DNA from 4 places in the Ligilactobacillus saerimneri genome. Region 1 is predicted to be linked to each of the others. Evidence: predicted binding sites of a transcription regulator. Region 1 holds the regulator's gene; each other region holds the start of a gene.
What was found. The regulator Rex, encoded in region 1, represses fermentation and respiration genes when NADH is low (regulators of the CRP and FNR family bind a similar motif). The targets are predictions, from matches to a motif close to TTGTGAANTANTTCACAA.
Positions count from the first base shown of each region.

Region 2: the regulator Rex is predicted to act here: its motif matches at 1,435-1,452, upstream of adhE (bifunctional acetaldehyde-CoA/alcohol dehydrogenase).
Region 3: the regulator Rex is predicted to act here: its motif matches at 1,898-1,915, upstream of ald (alanine dehydrogenase).
Region 4: the regulator Rex is predicted to act here: its motif matches at 2,209-2,226, upstream of V3C97_RS05220 (GntP family permease).

Region 1 is NZ_CP144759.1:362,442-366,023, reverse strand. It holds gene groL (chaperonin GroEL) at 1-1,490, opposite strand, end outside; gene groES (co-chaperone GroES) at 1,528-1,812, opposite strand; gene V3C97_RS01715 (redox-sensing transcriptional repressor Rex) at 2,012-2,668, opposite strand; gene V3C97_RS01710 (ABC-F family ATP-binding cassette domain-containing protein) at 2,767-3,582, shown strand, end outside.
Region 2 is NZ_CP144759.1:1,568,573-1,572,154, forward strand. It holds gene adhE (bifunctional acetaldehyde-CoA/alcohol dehydrogenase) at 1-1,409, opposite strand, end outside; gene V3C97_RS07560 (L,D-transpeptidase family protein) at 1,654-2,235, shown strand; gene V3C97_RS07565 (DMT family transporter) at 2,553-3,482, opposite strand.
Region 3 is NZ_CP144759.1:1,502,134-1,505,715, reverse strand. It holds gene V3C97_RS07295 (DNA alkylation repair protein) at 1-414, shown strand, start outside; gene yidA (sugar-phosphatase) at 475-1,290, shown strand; gene ald (alanine dehydrogenase) at 2,045-3,148, shown strand; gene V3C97_RS07280 (GNAT family N-acetyltransferase) at 3,340-3,582, opposite strand, start outside.
Region 4 is NZ_CP144759.1:1,074,513-1,078,094, forward strand. It holds gene V3C97_RS05215 (glycerate kinase) at 1-850, opposite strand, end outside; gene V3C97_RS05220 (GntP family permease) at 860-2,155, opposite strand; gene mgtE (magnesium transporter) at 2,309-3,582, opposite strand, start outside.

The DNA.
Region 1 (3,582 bases):
GTTACCTTAGTTGGATCAATGATCCCAGCTTCAACCATATCAACCCATTCATCAGTAGCTGCATTGTAACCAACGCCTGGCTTTTCACTCTTTAACTTTTCAACGATGACAGAACCTTCTTTACCAGCATTTTGGGCAATTTGCCGAACTGGTTCTTCCAAGGCGCGCTTAACAATATTGATCCCTGTTTGTTCATCGCCTTCAGCATGTAATTCAGCCACGGCAGAAATTACATTAACTAAAGCAGTACCACCACCAGGAACAAAGCCTTCTTCAACCGCTGCCCGTGTAGCGTTCAAAGCATCTTCAATTCTGTACTTACGTTCCTTCAATTCTGTATCAGTAGCAGCACCAACCTTGATAACAGCTACCCCACCAGAGAGCTTAGCTAACCGTTCTTGGAGCTTTTCTCTGTCAAATTCAGAAGTAGTTTCACCGATTTGCTTCTTCAATTGGTCAATCCGTTCAGCAATAGCAGCCTTATCGCCTGCACCTTCAACCACCGTTGTGCTGTCCTTTGTAACAGTAACTTTGCCTGCTGTCCCTAATTGATCGAGAGTCGTGTCTTTCAATTGCAAACCAAGGTCATCAGTAATCACTGTTGCACCAGTTAAGATAGCAATATCTTGTAACATTGCCTTCCGCCGATCACCAAAACCAGGAGCCTTTACGGCGACTACATTAAATGTTCCCCGCATCTTGTTCAGAACTAATGTAGGTAAAGCTTCACCATCAACATCATCAGCAATGATCAACAATGCCCGACCTTGTTGAACAATTTGGTTCAATAGTGGCATCATTTCTTGGATGTTAGAAATCTTCTTGTCAGTCAACAAGATGTAAGGCTTGTCCAAGTTAGCTTCCATCTTGTCATCATCAGTTACCATATATTGGGATAAGTAACCGCGATCAAATTGCATCCCTTCAACGACATCAAGGGATGTATCAATCCCTTTAGATTCTTCAATAGAGATGACACCATCATTGCCAACCTTTTCCATTGCGTCAGCAATTAAATTACCAACTTCTTCACTAGCTGAAGAAATAGCTGCAACTTGAGCAATGTCAGACTTGGATTCTACCTTGTGAGCCATCTTGTGGAGGGCATCAACAGCAACCTTAGTTGCCTTTTCAATCCCCCGCCGAATGCCAACAGGGTTTGCCCCTGCAGTAACATTCTTCATTCCTTCATTTACAATTGCTTGGGTCAATACGGTAGCAGTTGTTGTCCCGTCCCCAGCAATATCATTGGTCTTTTGGGCAACTTCAGAAACTAACTTTGCCCCCATGTTTTCAAAGTGATCTTCTAATTCAATTGCCTTAGCAATAGTAACCCCGTCATTTGTACTTGTTGGGGCACCGTAAGATTGTTCAACGACAACGTTCCGTCCCTTAGGACCGATAGTTGTCTTTACAGTATTAGCTAACTTATCTACACCAGCAAGCATTTTTGCCCGTGCATCTTCACCAAACTTAATTTCTTTTGCCATTCTTAATTACACCTCGTTAAAACAATTTTTCGTTTAATTACTCAATAATTGCCATGATGTCATTGGCCCGTACTACCAAGTATTCTTGGTCTTCATACTTAACGTTAGTCCCGGCGTACTTATCAAAAATAACCTTGTCGCCCTTCTTTACACTTGGAGCAACCTTTGCGCCGTTATCGAGGGTCCGTCCTTCACCAACAGCCACTACTGTGCCTTGAGTTGGCTTGTCCTTAGCGTTACTTGCCAGAACCAAGCTTCCAACTTTCATTTCTTCTTCCTTTTGAACTTCTAAGATCACACGATCTCCTAATGGTTTAAGCACTTGTTATCCCTCCAAAATTTGTGATTAGCAGTCTAGCACTTTGAGTGCTAACTGATTACAGTTATTACTATAACCATTTTCATTTTTAATTGCAAGCATTTTTTAGCACTTTTAACCTCCGAGTGCTAAAAAGTTGTCATACAAAAAGCAGAGTAGTTTGAACGTCCCGCCATACACTCTGCTCAGTCACAAAAGACAATTATTCTTTATTTGTTCCTTGCTGATCTAACGAGCGATGATTCAAAAAGTAAATCAAAGTTTGTAATTCACTCGTCAAATTTACATTTTGGACAATAACCGTTGCTGGCACATTGATTCTAGTTGGGGTAAAATTCATGATTCCTTCTACTCCAGCTGCGATCAGCTGATCTGTGACCGTCTGTGCTGCTGCTTCTGGAACTGTCAAAATTACCACCTTGATCGCTTGCTCTTGTAATTGGTTTTGCAACTCTGTTAATGGATAAACCCGAATGTCATCAATCGTAGTTCCCACCACAGCTGGATCAATATCAAATGCCGCTCGAATTGCAATATTATTGTCGCGGTGAAAATTAAAGTTCAATAACGCGTGGCCTAAGTTTCCGACCCCGACTAAGGCAACTTTGGTTACTTGGTCTTGCTTTAATATTTTTTTGAAAAAAGCTAATAAGTCAGCTACATCATACCCATAACCTCTTTTCCCCAATGTTCCAAAATGAGAAAAATCGCGGCGAATAGTCCGCGGATCAACCTTAACTCCAGCGGCAAATTCACTCGAGGAGATTCTTTTTTGGCCTGCATCTGCTAAAATGTTAAGGTATTGATAATAGATGGGTAACCGTTTTGCTGTTGCCCGCGGTATCTTCATATCAGCCATTGTCCTAGCTCCTTTTTTGCTATTATTTCTATTTAATTTTACCATAATAGATATAACCCTCACTGGACAATGCCACTCAAAATAAAGTAGGTGAAAAAATGATTTTATTACAAGCTCAAAATGTAGCTCGTTATTTCGGCGCTGACGTTTTGTTTGAAAATATCAATCTTGATATTCAAGACAATTCGCGGATTGCCCTAGTCGGGCGTAACGGAGTGGGTAAAACCACTTTGCTAAAAATGATCGTTGATGAAACCGAGCCTGATGCCGGCGAGATTGTTAAAAAGCACGGTATTACAATCGGCTACCTAGCTCAAAATTCAGGTCTGGAGTCTTCACGAACAATGCTAGCTGAGATGGAAAGTGTCTTCACTTATCTCAAAGAAATGGAACAACAAATCCATTCATTAGAAGAAAAAATGGCTGATCCTCAGTTGGCTGGTAGCCCCGAATATGAGCAAATCCTGCGGCGATATGACCAACTCCAGCATGATTTCAAGGAACAAAACGGCTACGGGTATGAGAATGAAATCAAGGCTGTGCTTCATGGCTTTCAATTCGAGCCAGCCGATTTCGACCGTCCTGTTTCTTCATTATCCGGTGGGCAAAAAACCCGCTTAGCTTTAGCCAAACTCCTTTTGGAAAAACGCGATTTATTGATTCTTGACGAACCAACCAACCACTTAGACATTGATACTTTGACATGGTTAGAAAATTATCTTCAAGCATACCACGGTGCGCTACTGATAGTTTCTCACGACCAATATTTCCTGGATAAAGTCGTCAACGAAGTATATGAAATTAGTCACCACCATTCCGCTTATTATAAAGGAAATTATAGTCACTATGTGACTGAACGCGAACAACGACAACTTAAAGCTTGGAAGGAATACGAAAAGCAACAAGTGGAAATC
Region 2 (3,582 bases), 410 kb from region 1:
TCATGTTCAAAATATGTTTTAGAGGGAACCTTTACCCATTGCATATTATCCCGTCGCATCGCAACAGTCTTGATGTTCAAAAGATCCCGTGCCGAAATATTATGTGAGATAGAGTTTGCCCCGTAAGACCCAGTCCCCAAGGTTAAGGATGGTGTCATGTTATTGTAAAGGTCGCCAATGCCTCCCAGTGCGGACGGATGGTTAACAATAATCCGACAAGCCGACATCGCTAAAGCAAACCGTCTAATCAATTCTTGATCTTCTGTATGGATAGCAGCAGTATGTCCCCGCCCCCCGTAATTTAAGAGCTCAGTACACAGTTCAAAGGCATGGGCTTGGGTCTTAGCACGATACATCGTAAAGACTGGTGATAGTTTTTCGGCTGATAGGGGATAATCACGCCCCACCCCAGTGAGTTCTGCCACCAAAACCTTAGTCGTAGCTGGAACCTTGAGGCCGCACATTTCTGCAATTTGCACTGCTGACCGCCCAGCAATTGGTCCTTGCACGGTCCCCCGCTTTGGGTCAATAAAATGTTCGGTAAACGTAGCTACTTTATCGGCAGGAATAAAGTAGCATCCCCAATCTTTGAACAAGGCTTTAACCTGTGCATAAACGCTATCGTCAACCACAACAGAATTTTCTGAAGCACAGACCATTCCGTTATCAAAGGTCTTAGATAGCATAATGTCATAGACTGCCCGCTTGAGATCTGCCGTCTGTTCAATATAGGCAGGACCATTTCCTGGTCCCACTCCCAGGGCCGGCTTACCGGTTGAATAAGCTGCCTTGACCATCCCAGGACCCCCTGTGGCTAAAACAAGTTGCACATCAGGATGATTCATCAGGGTTGAAGTTGCAGCTAAACTAGGTTGACTAATCCACTGAATAGCATTCCGCGGGGCCCCAGCTTTTTCGGCTGCCGCCGCTAAAAGCTCGGCTGTTTTAACACACGCCTTTTGTGCTTGGGGGTGGAATCCAAAAATAATCGCATTCCGTGTTTTGAGGGCGATCATGGCCTTAAAAATCACAGTTGATGTCGGGTTGGTCACCGGAGTAACACCAGCAATGACACCCACTGGTTCAGCAATTTTGAGTAATTCTTTTTCTTTATCTTCAGCAATGATTCCGACCGTCTTTTCGTGGCGCAAACTATTCCAGATATTCTCACTGGCAAACATGTTTTTAGTTGTTTTATCTTCAACGATACCGCGCCCCGTTTCTGTTACTGCCATCTGAGCTAGTTCATAGGCGTTTTGTTCACCTGCTGTCGCTAAAGCTTGGCAAATTTGGTCGACCTTATCCTGACTAAAATCTGCCATCTGGGCTAGTGCTTCGTGCGCTTGTTCTACTAAGTGATCAATCATAGTTGTGACATCCATCTGTGGTTGTTCATTTCCTGCTGTCATCGGTATAACCCCCCTGGTCATTCGTTTGTGAATTATTTAACAAATTAAGTATACCTGATTATCGCAAAAATGAAAGCGCATTTTTAATTTTCACAAACTTTGTGGAAGGTGCAACCCTTATTTCCACGCGGAAGAAAACGATTTCTTTAAATGATTTGTGAAATTTAGCGAATTTCCTATTCCACCACAACCAGTAAGTTTAAGCTATAATTAAAGTAAATTATATGATTCGGAGTGAAGTAGCATGCGCAAACATAATCGTCCTCGGCGACGCGGATTAATTGGACTCTTTCTGTTAGTCATTGTTATCCTGGGCGGAGTTTGGCTTTACCAGCGTGACCCACTTGCTTTACCTTACGAAGCACGCAGAATGCGCCCCTTAACAACTAAGAGTTGGCAACAATCATCTATGACCAAAGATTACCCCAACCTCAGTCAACATCCTAATATGTGGATTTTAGTTTCGACTAAGCGGCAACGCGTATATCTTATTGACGGTCATAAAACAATCTATGAGATGTATTGTTCCACTGGTGCTAAAAACCAAGCAACTCCAACCGGGACCTTTCACATTCAAGGAGAACGGGGCCAATCTTTCTTCAACCCTTCGTCTGGCGAAGGTGCCAACTTTTGGGTATCATTCAAAAATCACGGCGAATATCTTTTCCATTCTGTCCCCATTAATGACCAGGGACAATACATTGTCGCTGAAGCCCAAGACTTAGGCAAGGTTGCCCGTTCACACGGGTGCGTGCGACTTTCGATTCCTGATGCACAGTGGTTCTTCCAAAACATCCCTTATAACACTAAAGTGGTTATTCGCTAAAAATGCGGAGTGGGAAATCACCTTTGTGGCACAGCGCTTGTCCAAGCTAAGATAATAGTTTGACACAAATTGCGGTGACCTACGTATATACTGGCCCCCCTAATTTCCCACATTATTTATGTGACATGACGCATAAAAAGAGGCTGAAGAAACAACTTTTTAGATGAAATTATAGCAATGACAACAAAAAGCACTAGAAATCAACGTTTTCAGTAACGTAGTTTCTAGTGCCTTTTAAATTTATAGCCCTTTTTCTCAGCCGCTCCAATGCTTTAGGACCACGACTAATTAATAATATTTACTGCCGACCATTTATTTTAATGGAGACTAACAAGTAAAACCCCAACAAACGCCACAGCCAGACCGCATAGCTTGCCGGTAGTTACTGGCTGTTTTTCAGCTTCAAATAAACCAAAATGATCAATCACAATACTAAAAGCGACTTGGCCAAACAGACCAAAGATTACCACTTTTGCCGTTCCCAACAATGGAATTAACCAAGCGACACTAAAAGTATAAATCGCCCCCAATAGTCCACCAGCAATGATCCACGGCTGTTCCTTTACTCCTTGGGGTAACGTCCGCAGGTTGTGCCATGGGGCGCGCACTACCAACAGAATCAAGGTTAAGATAACCAAGCTAAGCATAAATGAAATCACCACTGCATACAATGATGAGCCCAAGACTGAGCCCAAATAACCGTTGACCGTTGCTTGCGTAGCAATCACCATTCCCGTTAAAACAGCCGCTACCTGCCATAAAAAGCGATGCTTACTAGCTACCTGTGTCCGCATGTTTTGCCCTTGCGCCAAGTTGGACCACACTACCCCTGCTATCAAAAGTGCTATCCCCACAATTTTCCAGGTATTAAGGGGCTTAATAGCTGCATTAAACCAGCCCAGTTGGTCAACTAAAACTCCCATCAGAATTTGACCACCGATCGTTAAAATAGTGGTTTGTACACTTCCCAGAATCGGGAATAACAAGATTAGCATTGTTACGCCGATGAGCCCCAAGATCCCACCAGACCAAGCCCACCATGGTTCACCGCTAACCACCTGGCTAGGAATGACAAAAGAATCGTGAGTTACTAACATCGTCAAAATAAGGAATATCCCGCCGGTTAGGAAGGTCAACAAAGTTGCAAAATGAGGTGATTCAACGTAGTAACGTAACCGCGAATTGACAGCTGACTGGGCAGCTAATCCACAGCCTGTGATGATTGGAAATAGGACTAAAAAAAGCACTTACTGGGGCCTCCTTCGAAATTATAGGTATCGCTTATTATAATTTTTATTCTTCATTTTTACCAGTTTTTTATTTCTTTTTAGCTAAAAAAAGTTTCTC
Region 3 (3,582 bases), 470 kb from region 1:
CGGTGGCGGACCCATTATTTAACATATGAAGATCTCCCCCATATCAAGACGTTATTGATGACCAAGTCATGGTGGGATACGGTTGATTCCTTAGTTAAAGTTTTAGGGCAAATGGCCTTAGCTGATCCGCGTGTGGCGACAATGATGGTAACCTGGGGGACCGACCCTAATTTGTGGGTCCGGCGGGCCGCTATTGAGCACCAGTTGGGACTGAAAGACCGAACTGATCAAGCCCGCTTAGCAACCATCATTACGGCCAACTTGGGGCAGGATGAGTTTTTTATCAACAAAGCTATTGGTTGGGCGTTACGGGAATATTCAAAGACCGATTCGGACTGGGTCCGCAATTACCTCGCTGAATATCAAGGTCAACTAGCTCCCCTGAGTGTGCGGGAGGCAAGTAAGTACCTCTGAGCTTGTAAAGAAAACTTCAAGCACGGTATACTATAAATATTTATAAGGGAGGGGATTACGATTTCCATCAAGTTAATTGCGATTGATATCGACGCAACATTATTAAATAGTAAACATGAAATTACTCCAGCAGTGCGGGAGGCCATTCAAAAGGCTAAAGAAGCGGGTAAAAAAGTCGTTATTTGTACAGGACGGCCACTTTCTGGGGCTAAGCAGATCCTAAAAGACTTGGGTCTGGCTGATCAGGATGACCAATATGTAGTAACATTTGGAGGCTCACTGGTCCAAACAACAGCTGGGGATTCGATCTTTAAGGCAACTTTGACTTATGCAGACTATGTTGACTTAGAATATATTGCACGGAAGAAAGGATTACATTTCCACGCCAATGGCTTAGACCGCCTCTATACTGCTAACCGAGATGTGGGTGACTACACGATGCGGGAAGCGCGGTTGGTTTCACAAGCCATTTCCTTTAGAACACCAGAAGAAATGCACGATATCCCAGTTGTGAAGGCAATGTTTGTGGATGAACCAGAAGTTATTGATGAAGCGATCAAGGACATGTCACTCTTCAATCAATTGGCAGACCGGGTAACTTATACACGGTCAACACCTTACTATTTTGAAGCAAATGCTAAGGGGATCAACAAGGCCAGTGCCTTGCAACAATTAGCTAAGGTGCTGGATTTAACGCCAGCAGAAATTATGGCGATTGGGGACCAAGGTAATGACTTGGCAATGATCGAATATGCAGGAACTGGCGTTGCAATGGGTAATGCCATTCCAGAAGTAAAAGCCGTTGCGCAACAAATTACCACTGACTGTGACCATGATGGTGTAGCTAACGCGATTTATAACTGGGCAATGGACTAAACAAAAAAGAGGCTGAAAAAACAGCCTCTTTTTTGTGTATTCAAGTTGATTGGTTGAAGGATTATAAGTTCCTCTATTCTCTCTCATGACAACCACAATTAATGTACTTGTCGAACCAATAAAACAGACTATACATGAAAACTATGAAAAAGGCAAATAATTGATCTGAAAATATCAATAAAGATTGCTTATTAGGTAACCATTGATTATAATCAAGGTGCAGAATAAAAGCGGTCTCACGGCCAATTTTCATTCTGTATTTTCCTTATAGATGCCGCTGTCTCACCACAGCGGTCTTTTTTTTTCTAGAGATGAGAAGTTGGTAAGAATTCCCATAAAATTGGTAGGGTAGATATTGGCAAAGAAAAAATCACTTATTTTGGAATGCATGGTGCCTTTTTTCAAACAAAAGATTTAAGGCAAATACTGAGCAATGCTTATTTACAAGTTGTTAATGGGGAGAATGGGCAAGAAGAAGCACGCTTTCATGCTCTTTACTCATGAATTTATATAAAAGTATTTAGAGTAAGCAAAAATGCTAAAAGAGCTACAAAGATTGTCGCTCAGAGATGATGATAAATGTAAACACGAGCCTGACAATGTAAGCTTGTGAAGTATTTAGCAATATATTATAAATTAATAATTTTTAATGATGGTTGTTAAAGAGGGAAAAGACATGCTATATTTTGTTCACAGTTGAAAGCGCTATCAACAGTGATGATGTTACTATACTTCCGAAAGGAGTCATTAATTGATGTTAATTGGGGTACCAAAGGAAATTAAAAAGCAAGAGGAACGGGTTGGCGCAATGCCAAGTGCAGTTGCAACCCTCGTTCAGGCAGGACACCAAGTAGTAGTTGAAAAGGGCGCAGGGCTTGGATCAGGCTTTACTGACCAAGACTATATTGCTGCCGGCGCAAAGATTGGGTCGACTGCCGAAGCTTGGGATGCTGAAATGATCATCAAGGTCAAAGAACCTTTAGCTAGTGAATATGATTATTTCAAGCCGAACCAGATTATCTATACATACCTCCACTTGGCTGCTGACCGGGCATTGACTGAAGCGATGTTGGCTAAGCAAGTAACCGGGGTTGCTTATGAAACAATGGTGGGGCGTCATGGCGACTTACCTCTGCTCTTCCCAATGAGTGAAATTGCGGGACGGATGGCTGCCCAAGTGGGGGCTCACTTCCTAGAACAACCCCATGGTGGCAAAGGCGTGTTGCTCAATGGTGTGACCGGAGTTAACCGGGCCAAGGTAACTGTTATTGGTGCTGGAACTGTTGGTTTCAATGCCGCTAAGATCGCTGTTGGAATGGGGGCACAGGTAACTATTTTAGATATCAATGCGCAACGTTTAGCTGAAGTCGATAATATCTTCGGCGGGCGGGTACAAACATTGATGTCCAATAGTGCTAATATTGCAGCAGCAGTTAAGCAGTCCGATTTAGTAATCGGGGCAGTGCTGATTCCTGGGGCAGCAGCACCAAAGTTGGTCACTGAAGAAATGGTGGCCAGCATGGAACCCGGGTCTGTGATCGTGGATATTCCGATTGACCAAGGGGGGATCTTTGAGACTACCACTCGGGCAACAACCCACGAAGACCCAACATATGTCTCCCACGGAGTAGTCCACTATACAGTGGCTAATATGCCAGGGGCGGTACCAAAGACAGCCACAGAAGCGTTATCTAGTGCAACTGTACGTTATGCACTTGAGATTGCCAATAAGGGCATCGAAAAGGCCGCTGCAGAAGATAATACTGTCCTGACAGGGATTAATACTTATCAGGGGGGCTTAACTTCCAAGGCAGTTGCTGATAGTTTAGATATTACTTATACTCCTTATCCAGGCTAAAAACTGGATGTCCCAGTTTGTGGGCTAACATGAAGCATGTTACTGGGATACGGAAACATTAGTGGGTGGTCTTAATCACTCTTCCATACCTATAATCTATTCTCCATACATGACAACCATAACCAAATTTGTGACCACCGCACCAAAAGCAGGGTTCCTCGGGCATACAAGCTCGGGGGATCCTGCTTTTGTTATAGGTTTAGTTCAAATGCAATGCGCCGCGGGTCGAGGGGGTCATCAACTAGGATCTCTCCACGCTGTGAGAAATCAAATTTAGCAGCGATTTTTTGTACCGGTTGGTTGAGACGGTAAGTATCAAGGCGAATATTAGTTATTCCTTGACTAGCCATTAAAGTAATAATGTTAGTCATAAAGAAATGACTCAAATGTTGTCCACGAAAATCCTGGCTAATTGCCATACGGTGAATAGTAGC
Region 4 (3,582 bases), 710 kb from region 1:
CTTGAGCTTGTTGCTTTAGGTGGGTAAACTCAATCACTAAATCGATTCCGCGTGCCATTTGTGCCTGGGTAAAGGCTAAAAGTCCCATTCCCAAACCACCAGCAGCTCCGGCACCAGCTGTGTGCTCAAGGTCTTTCCCCAAATCACGTTTAACAATATTTGCGTAATGGTGCAGGTTATGGTCTAAAACAGCCACATCAGCTGCACTGGCACCTTTTTGGGGACCAAATACTGCCGCTGCTCCGTTTTCTCCTGTTAAGGGATTGGTTACATCCGAAGCAATTAGAATAGTTGTTTCTTGCAGGCGGGGATCAGCTTCTTGGCTTTCAATGTGATCAAGACGGTTCAAAGCCCCACCACCAAAGGTTAGTTCTTGATTATTTTTATCTTGCAAACGAAAGCCTAATGCTTGTGCCATGCCTGCACCACCATCATTAGTGGCCGAACCACCAATTCCCAAGATGATCTTTTTTATCCCTTGGTCTAGTGCGTCTAAGATTAATTCTCCGGTCCCATAGGTCGTTGTTACTAAAGGATTTTTCGTCTGTTCGTTCACATATTGAATGCCACTGGCCTGGGCCATCTCAATCACAGCCGTCTGTCCGTCACCTAAGATCCCATACTGAGCAGCAACTGTTGTGCCCAAGGGTCCTGTAACATGCTTAGTGAGCAAGCGTCCTGCTGTCGCATCAACCAGTGACTGAACTGTTCCTTCACCACCATCAGCCATCGGAACCAACCGGTATTCTGCTTGGGGATAAACCCGCTCGATACCTGCCTTGATTGCCTGTGCAACTTCCTTAGCAGTCAACGAACCCTTAAAAGAATCAGGTGCAATAAGAAATTTCATGTTAACCTCCTAAACTAAGTGCAAAAAGCCATATAAAAGCGTTGCAGTCAAACAAGCTGCTCCACCACATAACATTTCAAAAAGAATACCTTCTGACCGTTCTTTGATGTTCATATGCATTGCAGATCCGGTAACGTGGAAGTAATTCCCCTGTGGTAACTGGTCGATAACAATCGCCCCAGTATGAACCATTGCAGCGCCGGCCAAAGGACTGACACCAAAGCCCAAAATTGCCTTTGAAAATGAACCGGTGGCCAAAATAACCCCAGTAGAAGTGGAAGCAGCTGCCCCAGCCATCAAGATCCCAGACAACGGGGCTAATAAAGTTCCTGGAATATGGCTGACTTTAATTGCGGTTATCAGTAATTCAGGCAAAGTAGATTGGGTAATCGTGGCTCCAATAGCTCCAGCCCCGATCAAAATCATAACAACCGTTGTCATCTTAGCCACACCAGTAGCAGCATAATGCGATAAATAAGCTCCCTTTTTCATTGCCAAGGCGCCAATAACGGCAGCAAACGGCAAGACATAGGTGGCATCCAGATCAATTGTACTCATCCACCCAATGTGAAAAATCTGCCCTAGTGGATTAATCAGCAACAAAATAATGGCAATGATTGGTGTTACCAAGGAAGCCCATAAAGGCGGTAGACTCTCTAAGGCCTCCTGATCACTTTCATCCAGATCAGTATCCTTTACTGCTGGACCTCTACCTTTAAGGAAAGAAGCGACAATTACAGTAACAATAAGTGCTACTAAAGCGGGAATAAAATCTGCGATCATTACTTGACTAAGATTTAATCCAAAACCCTTAGCAGCAGCAATTGTATTGGCATTCGGTGATATGATATTTCCCGCTTTGCCACCACCTGAAAGGGCAACCAACAAAGCCAACTTAGAAATATGACTCCGGTGTCCGACTTCAAGTGCAATTGGCGCAACGATCAAAACTGCTACCGGAATAAATACCCCCACAGCAGTAATCACCATTGTGGCCAATGCAAGGGCAAATAGTGCCATTTTGTCCCCTAACTTTTTTACAATTGTCCGCGCTAATGTATTGGCAGCTCCCGACTCCATCATAACGCCGGCCAACATCCCCGCTGCCAGGACCCGGACAACGGTTCCCATGACACTTTGTGAACCTTTCACTAATACATCTACTGTTTGCGCTAAATTAGCGCCACCTAACAAGCAGCCAATGATCGCACCCAAAAAAAGAGCATATACTGCATTTAGTTTACGCAAAATCAAGATAATTGCGCTCGCAAGACCGATCAAGGCCCCCCACCACGAAATAATCACGTATTACATCTCCCTAGTAATGATAAATCAGTTTTTAGTATAGTAGTCTAACTTTGTGAAATCAATAACAAACTTTATTCATGCTTTGAATAATAAAAAAACCTTGTCCAGCCAGGTGGAACATCCGGCTGGACAAGGCTGGCTTAAGCTTATTCATTGTCCAACAAAAAAATTCAAGAATAAGCGCGCAATATTAAAGTAGATCAACACTGATGTTAAGTCACTAAGAGTTGAGATAAAGGGACCAGAAGCCACCGCTGGGTCAACCCCTATCTTGTCCATAAACATTGGAATAAAACTCCCCGCTAAGTTAGCGACGATAATTGCACACATCATGGCAAAACCGATCACAAATCCCAGCACAAAATTATGCTTCCAGATACCGACGATTATCATGATCACTGTGCCTGTAACCAAACCCAAAATCACGCCTGTGATCAATTCACCAAACAATTGGCGAAGCAACGACTTTTCGTCATCATCAAATGCTAAGCGGCGCACTGCCGTCGCCAAACTTTGGGTTCCAGCATTCCCAGCCGTCCCCGTAATTGATGACATGAAAACCGCCAAAATACTAGCTTGACTAACTAAGCTTTCATAATGTGAAATCAGACTAGTAGTCGACATCCCTAAGAGTAACAACGTAATCAGCCATGGCATCCGCTTAAAGGCAGCCCGCCACGGACTTTCATCTGGTTGCTCAACGTCAACCGCAGCCAACCCAGAGTAATCTTCCGCCGACTCTTCATCAATAACGTCAATGATATCATCGACGTTGATAATACCGATCATATGGTTGGCAAAATCAGTTACCGGGATAGCCAAGAAGTTATAGTCCCGAATTGTCCGAGCAACATCTTCCTGATCGTCTTCAACCTTTACCGACATTACTTGCCGGTTCATAATATCTTTAACCATAATGTGGTTTTCATTGCGGAGCATATCCCGCAAGGTCAAAATCCCCACTAAACGTTGCTCATCGTTGATAACATATACATAATAAATAGTTTCGGCATCTTTAGCCGCTACTTTAATTTCTTGCATTGCCTGCTCAACATTAAGCTCCTGCGAAATAGCGACAAATTCTGTCGACATGATCGAACCAGCTGTCTTATCCTCATAATGGAGTAATTTACGAATCTCAGCTGCTGTTTTAGCCGGTAATAACCGTAAGTAATTATTCAGATGTTCTTTATTGGCATAAGCCAAGATATCAACGACATTATCTGAATACATTTCATTAATTACCCCGGCCGCATATGTAGGAGTCATTTCATCAAAAAATGCCACCACTTTTTCAGGTTCTTCTTCAATCGCGTTGAACATATCCCCAACTTCTTCGGGGGTCAAGTACCGGTATAACCGTGTTCGTTCATCCCGGTCTAATTCAATAAATACCTGTGCTTGTTCATAAACGTGATAAGCCA